4 regions of the Streptomyces sp. NPDC088246 genome follow, and region 3 is predicted to be linked to each of the others. Evidence: riboswitches for the same ligand, from Rfam matches in the RefSeq annotation. Region 3 holds a riboswitch; each other region holds the start of a gene.
What was found. A riboswitch is a leader RNA that binds a small molecule or an ion and turns the genes downstream of it on or off. The one in region 3 is predicted to bind thiamine pyrophosphate.

Region 1: it holds a riboswitch for thiamine pyrophosphate, as region 3 does, so the genes downstream of both, ACIPEK_RS27045 (purine-cytosine permease family protein) here and thiO (glycine oxidase ThiO) in region 3, are expected to answer to the same signal.
Region 2: it holds a riboswitch for thiamine pyrophosphate, as region 3 does, so the genes downstream of both, ACIPEK_RS02980 (thiamine ABC transporter substrate binding subunit) here and thiO (glycine oxidase ThiO) in region 3, are expected to answer to the same signal.
Region 4: it holds a riboswitch for thiamine pyrophosphate, as region 3 does, so the genes downstream of both, thiC (phosphomethylpyrimidine synthase ThiC) here and thiO (glycine oxidase ThiO) in region 3, are expected to answer to the same signal.

The regions. Positions count from the first base shown of each region.
Region 1 covers NZ_JBIURV010000021.1:80,807-84,109, forward strand. The annotation lists gene ACIPEK_RS27030 (alpha/beta hydrolase) at 1-916, shown strand, start outside; gene ACIPEK_RS27035 (hypothetical protein) at 1,133-1,414, shown strand; gene ACIPEK_RS27040 (hypothetical protein) at 1,677-1,847, opposite strand; TPP riboswitch at 2,114-2,208, shown strand; gene ACIPEK_RS27045 (purine-cytosine permease family protein) at 2,200-3,303, shown strand, end outside.
Region 2 covers NZ_JBIURV010000002.1:91,914-95,216, forward strand. The annotation lists gene ACIPEK_RS02980 (thiamine ABC transporter substrate binding subunit) at 155-1,264, opposite strand; TPP riboswitch at 1,339-1,455, opposite strand; gene rlmN (23S rRNA (adenine(2503)-C(2))-methyltransferase RlmN) at 1,497-2,603, opposite strand; gene ACIPEK_RS02990 (phosphatidate cytidylyltransferase) at 2,705-3,303, opposite strand, start outside.
Region 3 covers NZ_JBIURV010000003.1:341,334-344,636, reverse strand. The annotation lists gene thiO (glycine oxidase ThiO) at 1-981, opposite strand, end outside; TPP riboswitch at 979-1,091, opposite strand; gene ACIPEK_RS06725 (hypothetical protein) at 1,143-1,520, shown strand; gene ACIPEK_RS06720 (NAD(P)/FAD-dependent oxidoreductase) at 1,549-2,805, shown strand; gene ACIPEK_RS06715 (peptide-N4-asparagine amidase) at 2,923-3,303, shown strand, end outside.
Region 4 covers NZ_JBIURV010000014.1:15,463-18,765, forward strand. The annotation lists gene ACIPEK_RS20360 (YibE/F family protein) at 1-1,030, opposite strand, end outside; TPP riboswitch at 1,101-1,234, shown strand; gene thiC (phosphomethylpyrimidine synthase ThiC) at 1,227-3,041, shown strand; gene ACIPEK_RS20370 (hypothetical protein) at 3,134-3,303, opposite strand, start outside.

The DNA of each region.
Region 1 (3,303 bases), on a different contig from region 3:
CGGGGGAGCGGGCGGGATCGGGCCTTCGTCCCGGGGTGCCGAGGTGGTCGCGGTCACCCAGGTCGCCGACCGGCAGGTCGACCTGTCGGTCCGTTCACCGGCCCTCGGCGGCCGGACGGTGAACGTGCGTCTGCTCACGCCCGATGGCTGGGATCCGGGCGACCGGAGCCGGCGCTGGCCGACCCTCTGGCTGCTGCACGGCTGCTGCGGGGACTACACGTCGTGGACCAGTCGGACCGACGTCGCGCGGACCGACAGCCTGCGCGACGTCCTCGTGGTCATGCCGGAGGCCGGCTGGAACGGCTGGTACAGCGACTGGTGGAACTACGGCCAGGGCGGTGACCCGGCGTGGGAGACCTTCCACACCAAGGAGCTGCGCCTCCTCCTTGAGCACGACTGGGGGGCGAGCAGGAACCGCGTCGTGGCGGGACTTTCGATGGGTGGCCAGGGTGCCCTGCTGTATGCCGCCCGGCACCCCGGGATGTTCAAGGCGGCCGCGGCGTACTCCGGCTCTGTGCACCCGCTGCTCAACGACGAGTCGGTGAACCGCATCATGGGATTCTTCGCCGGTCAGGGCGACGACCCGCTGAGGGTCTGGGGCGACCCGGTTGCGCAACGTGACATCTGGGCGGACCACGACCCATTCCACCTGGCCGAGCGCCTCAAGTCGATCCCCGTCTACCTGTCCTGCGGTGACGGCACCACCGGCCCCTTGGACCCGCCGGGCACCACGAGCGCGCTCGAGGCGGACTTCAACAGGCAGAACCAGGCCCTTGCGAGCGAGCTCGGACGCCAGGGCGCGAAGCACGTGACCACTCACTTCTACGGACCGGGGACCCACGGCTGGCCGTACTGGCAGCGTGAGTTGCACTCCTCGCTGCCGATGCTGCTCCACGCCCTGCGGGCCGACGGCTGAACGGCCATGTGCCGAGATCATCCGCCCGGGCATCCTCGCCGCGCCATGCCCGGCCGTGTCTGGGACGAGCCCCCGGCCGGGCAAGGGAGATCGTGGGATCGTCGCCGGTCACGGCGATCTCGTCTGCATGCTGTGCCAGTTCCACCACCGGCTCGGTCTGGGTGTCCCGCTCCCGAAACCGCACGTCGCCCCGCCTTCGCTGGAAAGATTCGGTCCATGAACGACAGCACCCCTGCCCAGAGGGCCCGCGAGCTGCTTACCCAGGCATCCCAGCACCCGGTTGCCAGTCCTCAGCGTGACGCGCTGGTGGTCGAAGCCGCCGTGTGGGCACGGCTGGAGCACGCAGCCGTCATGGAGCATCACGCAGCCGTCATGGAGCATCACACGGCCGCAGCGGTCGACATCGAGTCCGCCCTGGCCTCGTTCGCCGACCCCGTGCAGAAACTCGGCAGGGAGGTCGGCAACCTGACCGAGCACATCAAGCTCAGCCAGAAGTGAGCGAGCACGCGGAGGGAGGGCATCGCGGTGGTCACGTGCCGCGATGACGGTGAGGCGCTGGGGCAGGCCGCGCGGCGGGCTGCCCTTCGAGACCGCTGAACGCCGATTCGGGGAAGGCTCCGTCCTCGCGCGGTGCACCGACGGTCTCCTCCAGGCACCGGACCGGGACATGGGCGCCGAGCGCGACCAACTGCCCCGCACCATGGCCGGCCCCGTACGACCGCTCGAGCGGCTCTGCGGTGCCGTGGCGACCACCCGGCTGTCAGGTCCCCGATCCGGTGACGCGGCCCTGCTCCTTGCCCGCCCCCGCGTTCTGGAAGCAGGACGAGCCGTCCGCCGGGAGCTGCCGGTCGACCCCGCGCAGGTCGCCCGCGCCCGTACCCTCACCACCCGTCAGCTTGCCGACCGGGGGTGTGGAACCCCCCGTCCTCACCCCAGAGCTGATGGTCAGTCAGCTGGTTGGCCCATGAGGTCTCCGACGGCAGTCCCAGCGCCCCGCACCTGCGCTGCGCGCACCAGCGACGAGGGCGGCCGCGGACTGTTCCCGGTGGCCCGGCTCGCCTCCCGTTGGGGCGCCCACTCCGACCGCGACGGCAAGACCGTCCGGGCCGGGCAGCCCCTTGTTCCTGTCGGAGATCCTTTTGGAGTACCCGCTCCCGGCGATGTGAGGGCCGGAGCGATCGGGTTACTCTGTCCGTCGTACCGGACACGGGGTGCCCCATCCGAGGGCTGAGATCACACCCGTCGAACCTGAACCAGTTCGTACTGGCGGAGGGATGTCTTCCATGCCTTTGGCGCATGTATCCGGCGGTCTGCCCGCCGACGGCCGACAGGCCGTCTTCGACGGACGGATGCCGGCGGCCCCCGGCGACCTCCGTGTCGAAGCGCACGGTATAGAACCGGTCCCCGAGAGCAACCGATACGGCGGTCCCGGACGCCTGTTCACCGTATGGTTCGCTCCCAATCTGACCATGACCGGCGTGTTCACCGGAACCGTCGGCATCGCCCTCGGCCTGGACTTCGCATCCGCGCTCACCGCCGTCGTGCTGGGCACCGTCCTCGGCGCGGTGCCCACCGCCTACCTGGGCACCTGGGGGAGCCAGACCGGTGCCGGGCAGCTGCCGCTGGCCCGGCTCGCCTTCGGCCGCGGCGTGGCGGTGCCCGGCATCCTGCAGTGGCTGTCCTCGGTCGCCTGGGACGCGCTGATCGGGCTGTTCGGCGGGGACGCGCTCGCGCGGCTGTGCGGCTGGCCGTTCTGGCTCGGTGTCCTGGTCATGCTGGTGGCCCAGGGCGTTCTCGGCGTGCTGGGCTACGAGGCCATTCACCGGCTTCAGATCGTCATGACCTTCGTGCTCGCGGCCGCATTCGTGCTGATCGCCTGGCGGCTGCTCGACGGTGTCCACCCCGCCGGCAGCGGCACCGCGCACGGCGCCGACCAGGTCGGTGCGTTCGTCCTGACCAGCACCATCGCGCTGAGTCTGACCCTGTCCTGGGCCCCATACGCCAGCGACTTCAGCCGCTACCTGCCCCGCACCACCTCGCGCCCACGCATGTTCGGGTGCACGCTGCTCGGCCTTGTGGTGTCCTTCGTGGCCGTCCAGACACTCGGCCTGTGGGGTGCCTCGGTGCTGACCGACCAGACCGCCACGGGCGTGGACGAGCTGCTGGGCGGTGGGGCGCTGGGAGCGTTCGGGCTGCTCGCCGTGGCGCTGGCGGCCCTCAGCAGCAACGCCATGAACGACTACAGCGGTTCCTTGGCGCTGCAGACCGTGGGAGTGCGCCTTCCGCGCCCAGCGGCTGCCGCCCTCGCCGCCGTGCTCGGCTTCCCTCTGGTGCTGTGGATGCACGCTGCCGACACCACGGCCCGCTTCCAGAACGTGCTGCTGTTC
Region 2 (3,303 bases), on a different contig from region 3:
GCGCGCCAGGCCTTTGCGCGCGCCGGGTTCGCGCGCGCGGAGCGGGCGCGCGGCCTCTTCCCGCGCGGCCCCTCCCCGTGCCCGCTCTTCCCGTGCTCGCTCTTCCCGTGCTCGCTCCTCCCGCCCGCGTCCGTTCCGCGTACGGGAGTCTTCGCTACTTCACTACGAGCGAGGACCACGACTGAACCCACTGCTCACGGTTCTTGGAAATCTCGTCGGGGGCGACGGTCGTCGGCCTGTCCACCGTCGCGCCGAACTTCGTGAAGAGTTCCGGCAGTTCCGCACTCTTGGTGACCGGGTTGACGAACATGTTGAGTGGCATGTCCTCCTGGAACTTCTTGCTGATCAGGAAGTCCAGCAGGGCCTTGCCGCCCGCCTCGTTCTTCGCGCCGTCCAGCAGACCCGCGAACTCGATCTGACGGAAGCAGGTCCCGGTGGCGACCCCGGTCGGGGCCTCGGCCGGCTGCGGCTTCGCGTACAGCACCTCGACGGGCGGGCTGGAGGCGTACGAGACGACGAGCGGCCGGTCGGCCTTGGCCTTCTTGCCGCCCGCGGAGCCGGAGAACTCCTCGTTGTACGCCTGCTCCCAGCCGTCGACGACCTTGACGCCGTTGCTCTTCAGCTTCTTCCAGTAGTCCTGGTAGCCCTTCTCGCCGTAGGTGGCGATGGTGCCGAGGAGGAAGCCGAGGCCGGGCGAGGAGGTCCCGGCGTTCTCCGTGACGAGGAGGTTCTTGTACTCGGGCTTCGCCAGGTCGTCGAAGGACCGAGGCGGCGCAAGCTTCTTGTCGGCGAAGTACTTCTTGTCGTAGTTGATGCAGATGTCGCCGGTGTCGACCGGGGTGACCCGGTGCTCGGCGTCCAGTTGGATGCCGGCCGCCACCTGGTCGAGGCCCTTCGCCTCGTACGGCATGAAGAGACCGCTGTCGAGAGCGCGGGAGAGCAGGGTGTTGTCGACGCCGAAGAACACATCGCCGCGCGGGGAGCCCTTGGTCAGGATCTCCTGGTTGAGCGCAACACCCGCGTCACCGCTCTTCAGCACCTTGACGGTGTAGCCGGTCTCTTCCGTGAACTCCTTGAGCACATCCTTGGAGGCGTTGAAGGAGTCATGGCTGACGAGAGTCACGGTCTTCGAGCCGGAGCTCTTCGTGGAGCCGGAACCGGAGTCCGACTCGCCGGAACTCCCGCATCCGGCAAGTGCCGTGACACCGAGCGCGGCGACGACAGCCGTCGCCGCAAGCTGCTTGGTTCTGCGTGTGGTGCTCATTGTGGATTCCTCCTGGGTTTTGGCCAGGAAGAGACGCGGCCCCACCCCTGGAGAAGCGGGCAGGGCGCAACAGCATGAGTTGATGACCGAACTTCCTACCCGGAATGACCCGGGCGAGGTTCAGAGGGTCTGCGGCCGACCTGTTCTCGGTGCCGCACTCTCAGCGCTGTGGCGCTCCCCTGTCGGAATATGAAGTTGATTTCAGGCCCAGGCTACACGGGCCGTTCCGGCCTCAGCGCTCGGCTGCCGCCAACTGCCCGCAGGCCCCGTCGATCTCCTGACCGCGGGTGTCCCGCACGGTCACCGGCACTCCGTGTGCCGCGATCGCCTCGACGAACGCCTTCTCGTCCTCGGGCCGCGAGGCGGTCCACTTGGAGCCGGGCGTCGGGTTCAGCGGGATCAGATTGACGTGCACACGCTTGCCCTTGAGGAGCCGGCCGAGCCGGTCACCGCGCCACGCCTGGTCGTTGATGTCCCGGATCAGCGCGTACTCGATGGAGATGCGGCGGCCGGACTTCTCCGCGTACTCCCACGCGGCGTCCAGCACCTCGCCCACCTTCCAGCGCGTGTTCACGGGGACGAGCGTGTCGCGCAGCTCGTCGTCCGGTGCGTGCAGGGAGACGGCGAGGCGGCACTTGAAGCCCTCGTCGGCGAAGCGGAGCATCGCGGGCACCAGGCCCACGGTGGAGACGGTGATCCCGCGCTGCGAGAGCCCCAGCCCATCCGGTTCCGGGTCGGTCAGCCGGCGGATCGCGCCGACCACCCGGTTGTAGTTGGCCAGCGGCTCGCCCATGCCCATGAAGACGATGTTGGAGAGCCGCGCCGGACCGCCGGGGACCTCCCCGTCGCGCAGCGCGCGCATGCCGTCCACGATCTGGTGGACGATCTCCGCGGTCGACAGATTGCGGTCGAGACCGGCCTGTCCCGTGGCGCAGAACGGGCAGTTCATCCCGCATCCCGCCTGCGACGAGATGCACATCGTCACCCGCTCCGGGTAACGCATCAGGACGGACTCGACAAGTGTCCCGTCGTGCAGCTTCCACAGCGTCTTACGGGTGGTGTCGTCGTCACAGCTGATGTGGCGGACCACCGACATCAGGTCGGGGAACATCGCCTCGGCGAGCTTGTCCCGCGAACCGGCCGGGATGTTGGTCCACTCGGCCGGGTCGTGCGCGTACCGCGCGAAGTAGTGCTGTGAGAGCTGCTGGGCGCGGAACGGCTTCTCGCCGATCGCGGCGACGGCTTCCTTGCGCTCGGCGGGCGTGAGGTCGGCGAGGTGCCGCGGCGGCTTCTTGGCTCCGCGGGGCGCGACGAAAGTGAGTTCTCCGGGCTTAGGCATGGTTCATCCAGTGTCGCAGACAGAACAGTGAGGGCCCGCCGCCCTGTGGACAACGGACCCTCACTCGCAAAAGCCCAGGTCAGAACGGTAGAGCTCAGGTATCAGCCGGAACCCACGAACAGCACCAGCAGCAGCCAGACCACCGGGGCGGTCGGCAGCAGCGAGTCCAGCCGGTCCATGATGCCGCCGTGGCCCGGCAGCAGCGTGCCCATGTCCTTGATCCCGAGGTCCCGCTTGATCATCGACTCGCCCAGGTCACCGAGAGTGGCACTGGCCGCGACCGCGAGTCCCAGCAGCAGTCCCTGCCACCAGGAACCGCCGTCGATCAGGAACTGCATGCACAGCGCACCGGCGACCATCGCGAAGGCGACGGCCCCGAACAGGCCCTCGCGGGTCTTTCCGGGGCTGATGCGCGGTGCGAGCTTGTGCTTGCCGAAGCGCCAGCCGACGGCGTACGCACCCGTGTCGCTGACCACGGTCAGCAGGAGGAAGGTGAGCACCCGCTGAGGGCCGTCGTCCGCGGTAAGGAGCATGGCGACGAAGGTGGCCAGGAACGGTACGTAGAACGCGGCGAACACGCCGGCCGTGACGTCCTTGAGGTAGCCCTCGGGAGGCTCGGTCATCCGCCAGACGAGCACCGCGAGTGCGGTCAGCGCCATCGCCACCCAGGCGCCCTCGGCACCCCGTGCGTATCCGGCCA
Region 3 (3,303 bases):
GTTGTCGGGGGAGGCGGGGCGCAGGCCGGCCCGGGTCTCGGTGAGCGGCAGCTCGGTGATGCCGGGCACCAGCTCGTGGGCGTCCCGCAGCAGCTCGTAGACGCCGCCCGCGGTGACGGTGGTGTCCCACCCCATCTCCTCGCTGGTGGCGCCGACGACCAGTTCGCCGTTCTCGCGCGGTACGAGATAGACGTGGCTTCCCCGGACCACGGCCCGGACCGTCCGGGTGAGGAACGGTGCGTACGCGGCGGGCACGGTCAGCCGCAACACCTGCCCCTTCACCGGCCGGACCGGCGGCACGACCTCGTCCGGCAGTCCCGGGAGCCGGCCGCTGAGGCTGCCCGCGGCGAGCACGACCTGGTCGGCGGCGAGCTCCGTACCCCCGGCGAGCACGGCTCCGGCGGCCCGGTCGCGTATCACCGCCAGGCGCTCCACCCATCCGCGGTGGAAGACCACCCCGGCCCGCTCGCAGGCGGTCAGCAGTGCGGCGGCCAGCCGGCGGGGATCGATCTGGTGGTCACTGTCGACCCGCAGACCGCCGCGGACGCCCGGCGCGAGCATCGGCTCCAGGCGGCGGCATTCTCGGCCGGTGAGCCACTCCGACTCCAGGCCCGAACGCTGCTGCAGGGTGTGCAGTTCCCGCAGATGGGTACGGTCGTCGGAGTCCAGTGCGACGGCCAGGGTGCCGCAGGCGCGGAAGCCGGTCTCCTGTCCGCTCGCCGCCTCCAGCTCGGCCGTGAAGGCCGGATAGCGGGCGGCCGAGGCGACATTGAGGCCCAGCAGCATCTGTTCGCCGTAGTGGAGTTCGGTGACGGCGGCCAGCATGCCGGCGGCCACCCGGGCGGCTCCGCCACCCGGTTCGGGATCGACGACCGCGGTGCGCAGTCCGCGTTGCGCGGCCCGCCAGGCGGTCACCAGACCGATGATCCCGCCCCCGATGACAAGGACGTCGGATCCGTTTCCGTTCCGAGAAGAACGCATGGGCGTCCAGCCCCTCCCTTCGCCGGCATGACCCGGATCAGGTTCGTACGGTCGGAGGCCGCCCAGCCTCCCTCTCAGCCCGGTGCGTCCGGGCTCCCGCGAGTGTTTTACGTTGGCCACCCTAAACCCAGCCACCCGGACCCAGTGAGGGAGCAGCCACCGTGGCCCGTTCGCTCGACGGACTCGTCCTGGCACCGGTCGCCGACCAGGCCCCGGGCCAGGTCGGTACCCGTACCCGCTTCACGTACCACGAGAAGGACGGCCGGATCTGGGCCGAGTACGCGGGCGGCGACGTGGTCCGCGGCAATCTCGTAGGCACTCGCGTCGACGACACCCTCGGCTTCCTCCCCCATGGCCTCAAAGGCATGGGAGGTGCCCCCTCCGTCCAGCTGAAGCAGCACGGCACGACATCCTCGGGTCACTGTGTCTCCACCGTCGTCGACCTCGCGGACGGCCGGGTCCGGCTGGACGAGCGGTGGGAGTGGGAGTCGCAGGAGGGCAGCGGTACGAGCACGGTCGAAGAGCTTCCCCCTTCCTGACGATCAGTCAGATGATTAAGGTGTACGGGTGAGCGAGCAGCAGCAGTCAGAGCAGCCGGACCGGCAGGCAGGGCGCCGCGTCGTCATCGTCGGCGCGGGCATGGCCGGCGTGCAGACGGCGGTGGCCCTGAGGGAACAGGGCTTCACCGGCTCCGTCGCCCTGATCGGCGCCGAACCGCACCAGCCCTACGACCGGCCCCCGCTGTCCAAGGCGGTACTGCTCGGCAAGGCCGAGGACTCCGCCTTCGACGTCGACTTCGAGGCGCTGGACATCGATCTGCAGCTGGGTCGCGAAGTCACCGGTGTGCGGCCGGGCGCGCATGAGCTGGACACCCCGTCAGGACCCGTTGCATACGACGTCCTGGTGATCGCGACCGGCGCCGAACCGGTTGTCCTGCCCGGCGCCGAGGGCGTTCCCGGCGTCCATCTGCTGCGCACCCTCGACGACGCGGCACGGCTGCGGCCCGTACTCGACGGGCAGCACGGCGTCGTGGTCGTCGGCGCGGGCTGGATCGGCGCCGAGTTCGCCACCGCGGCCCGCGCCGCGGGCTGCGAGGTCACCGTCGTCGAGGCCGCCGACCGGCCCCTCGCGGGCGCCATGCCCGCCGAGGTCGCCGCCCCGATGACCGCCTGGTACGCCGAGAGCGGCGCCGAACTCCTCACCGGGGCCCGGGTCGCCCGCATCGAACCCGGCCGGGTGATCCTTGCGGACGGCCGCACGATCCCGGCCGGAGCGGTCGTCGTCGGAATCGGCGCACGGCCCGCCACCGGCTGGCTGGCCGGCTCCGGCATCGCGCTCGGCCCCGACGGATCGGTGACCGCGGACGGGGCGCTGCGCACCTCGCTCCCCGATGTGTACGCGGTCGGTGACTGCGCCTCGTTCCCCTCCTTGCGGTACGGCGAACGCCTTCTCATCCACCACTGGGACAATGCCCTGCAGGGCCCTCGGACCGCCGCCGCCAACATCATCGGGGCGGGGGCCGGGAACGGCCCGGCGCCGCAGACGTACGACCCCGTGCCGTACTTCTGGTCCGAGCAGTTCGACCGGTTCGTGCAGTACGCGGGCCACCACGGGAGCGCCGACACCCTGCTGTGGCGGGGCGATCCGGCCGGTCCCTCCTGGTCGGTGTGCTGGCTGCGGGACGGCGTCCTGGTCGCGGTCCTCGCCGTCGGCCGGCCACGCGATCTGGCGCAGGGGCGCAAGCTCATCGAGGCGGGGGCACATCTCGATCCGGAGCGGGCCGGTGACCCGTCCGTACCGCTGAAGTCGGCGACTCGTCAGTAGGCGTACGGGCAACGAACGTTGACGTCCGCTATGTGGACGACCCCTTGGGAGGAGGTAAAAGTTAGTGCACTGTGCATCTTTTAGAGTGCTCATTTCATGTCTCTTCGAAGGATGCGCATGTTTCGACACAGATGGGCCCGCGCGCTGCGCGGAATCTCCATGGCCTCGGCGTCGATCGCCCTCGTCGGAGGCGCACTCGCCGCCCCGGCGTACGCGGGCACCGCTCCCCAGCCCGGTTCCAACCCGGCTGTCGACTACCAGGACCCGATCGACGCGCTGCCGCCGGTCTCCCGCCCGGACACCAAACACTGCTCAGTGACGGCCGTCGACCACGACTTCGGCTACACCCTCGGCGGACCGCCGTACACCACCACGCTCACCCCGCCCGAGAAGTGCAAGGGGCCGTGGAACAAGGTCGTCCTCGACTGGTCGGGCAGCGTGAAGGGGCGTCAGTACGACCGTCTCGCCGCGGTTTTCATCGGTGGCGCGGAGGTCTTC
Region 4 (3,303 bases), on a different contig from region 3:
TGTGATCACGCCCGATCCTGATCCCTGCCCGGTAGAGCCCCCGAGCACCCATCGTCGGGTTCGCCTGGTGCAGCTCCCAGACCGCCGATGTCTGGGTGACCGTCACATCGTCGAGCACCCCGAGCGAGCCGATGATGACACCGGCCAGCAGCAGGCCGCTCATGTCGATGTGCGGGTACAGGCCGTGGATGAGGCCGGTGCTGTCGTCGGTGTTGCCGGTCAGGCTTGCCCAGCCGATGAAGAGCGACCCGAGCAGCCCGATCAGCAGCAGTGAGATCAGTGTGCCGATCACCGCGACCGACGTGCGGGCGGTCAGGCCGTGGCACATGTAGAGCGCGATCAGCATGATCGCACTGGCCCCGACCACCGCGACGAGCAGTGGATTCGAGCCTTGGAGGATGGCCGGGAGAATGAACAGGGTCAGCACGGCGAACGACACGGCGAGTGCGACCAGTGCCATCACCCCACGCATCCTGCCCACCGCGATCACGACCAGGGCGAAGATCCCGGCCAGCAGCGTCATCGGGAACTTCCGGTTCACATCCGTCACCGAGTACTGCAGATCACGGGGTGCGTCGGGGGCGTACGCCACGACCACGCCCTGCCCTTCGCGCAACTGACGGGGTGCGTCCGGCTGGACGATCTCGACGAAGGTCCGGCCCTTGTCGTGACCGGTCGTCACCTCGACGGTGGCCTGCTCGCACAGCCCGGGACCGCTACCCGGCGGCGGGGTGGTTTCGCCGCTGATGGGTGCCTGGGCAGCATTCACGTCCTTGCAGTCCACTTTGTCGATATTCACCACCTTTCCCTGCTGGGTCTGCCGGTCGAAGCCGACACCGGTCCGCTCGTGCGGGGGCGCGCCGCCCGGCCAGAGCACCGCCAGGCCGACGACGACCGCGGTGGCGAACGGGATCAGCACGGCCGCGATGACCTTGCGCAGATGTTTGGATACGGGCTCGGCAGGGCCATGGCTGTGGGAGTGGCCGTGCTGATGGCCCTGCCGTTCGGGGCCGGTATGGGGGGACGTCACCGGCCGATCATCGCAAGAAGAGAAGGGCCCTCTGTTCATTACGCCGGGCAGGGCGCTAGCGTGGAGGAACCTTTGCACACGCGGGAGCTCGGAGCACCGGGCTGAGAGGGCGCTGATATCCGTACATCCGTACGGGAGAGGCTGCGCCGACCGCCGAACCTGTTACCGGGTAATGCCGGCGTAGGGAGTAGGTCTCATGACCACATCGGACGCACGCACGCCTGCCTCGAACCAGAGCGACGAGGCCGGGAAGTCCATCGGCTGGCACAAGGGATACGTCCAGGGCTCACGCCCGGACCTCCGGGTGCCGGTCCGTCAGGTGCACCTCACCAACGGCAAGGACGTGGCGCTGTACGACACGTCGGGCCCGTACACCGATCCCACCACCGAGACCGATGTCCGTCGCGGGCTCGCACCGTTGCGCGAGAGCTGGATCATCGCGCGCGGCGACACCGAGGAGTACCCGGGCCGCCCCGCCCGCCCCGAGGACGACGGGCTCAAGCACACCTCGCCGCGAATGGGGTCTCCCCTGCTCGAGCGAAGCGGAGAGCTTGGGGAAGGGCTGCGCAACCTCGACGCGGTCTTCCCCGGCCGCCCGCGCCTGCCCCGACGAAGCCGGGACGGGCAGCTGGTGACCCAGCTCGCGTACGCCCGCCGGGGCGAGATCACCCCGGAGATGGAGTACGTGGCAATCCGGGAGAACATCGAACCCGAGGTGGTGCGCGAGGAGATCGCCGCAGGCCGGGCCGTGCTGCCGGCCAACGTCAACCACCCCGAGATCGAGCCGATGATCATCGGCAAGCGGTTCCTGGTGAAGGTCAATGCCAACATCGGCAACTCCGCGGTGACGTCCTCCATCGAGGAGGAGGTGGAGAAGATGACATGGGCGACGCGCTGGGGCGCCGACACGGTCATGGACCTTTCCACCGGCCGCAACATTCACACCACCCGTGAGTGGGTTCTGCGCAACTCCCCCGTGCCGATCGGCACCGTTCCCCTCTACCAGGCCCTCGAAAAGGTCGATGGGCGGGCCGAGGAGCTGACCTGGGAGATCTACAAGGACACCGTCATCGAGCAGGCTGAGCAGGGCGTCGACTACATGACGGTCCACGCCGGCGTGCGCCTGCCGTACGTCCCCCTGACCGCCCGCCGCAAGACCGGCATCGTCTCCCGCGGCGGCTCGATCATGGCGGCTTGGTGCCTAGCGCACCACAAGGAGTCGTTCCTGTACGAGCACTTCGAGGAGCTCTGCGAGATCCTCGCCACGTACGACGTGACGTACTCGCTGGGCGACGGGCTGCGTCCCGGCTCGATCGCCGACGCCAACGACGAGGCCCAGTTCGCCGAACTGCGCACGCTCGGTGAGCTGAACACGATCGCCAAGCGGTTCGGCGTCCAGACCATGATCGAGGGCCCGGGCCATGTCCCGATGCACAAGATCAAGGAGAACATCGACCTGCAGCAGGAGATCTGCGAGGAGGCGCCGTTCTACACGCTCGGTCCGCTGACCACCGATGTCGCCCCGGCGTACGACCACATCACCTCGGGCATCGGTGCGGCGATGATCGCCTGGTGGGGCACGGCGATGCTCTGCTACGTCACGCCCAAGGAGCACCTCGGCCTGCCCAACCGGGACGATGTGAAGACCGGCGTCATCACGTACAAGATCGCGGCCCATGCGGCGGACCTCGCCAAGGGGCACCCGGGGGCGCAGGACTGGGACGACGCGCTCTCCGACGCCCGTTTCGAATTCCGCTGGGAGGACCAGTTCAATCTGGCCCTCGACCCGGTCACGGCTCGGGAGTTCCACGACGAGACGCTGCCGGCCGAGCCGGCGAAGACGGCGCACTTCTGCTCGATGTGCGGCCCGAAGTTCTGCTCGATGAAGATCTCCCAGGACATCCGTCGTGAACACGGCGGTTCCCAGGCGGAGATCGACGCGGGCATGGCGGAGAAGTCCAAGGAGTTCGCGGCGGCCGGCAACCGGGTCTATCTGCCGATCGCGGACTGAGCAGGACGCGCACAACAGGACACCGTCCCGAGCGGCCAGGGCTTCTCGGGACGGCGCCCCGTCGTCGGTACGGGCCCGGTGCCCGGACCCGGTCAGTCCAGTTCGTGCTCGGGGCCGCCGAAGTCGGGGCTGGTGAAGTCCGGGCTGGTGAATGTCGGGCGGGGGCCCGCCGCCGGGCCGTCGTCCGGGCTGGTGAAGTCCGGCCGGCTGTAGCCGATCTTCGGGATGCGGTTCGCCGAACGATGCGGTGTGCGCGACGCGG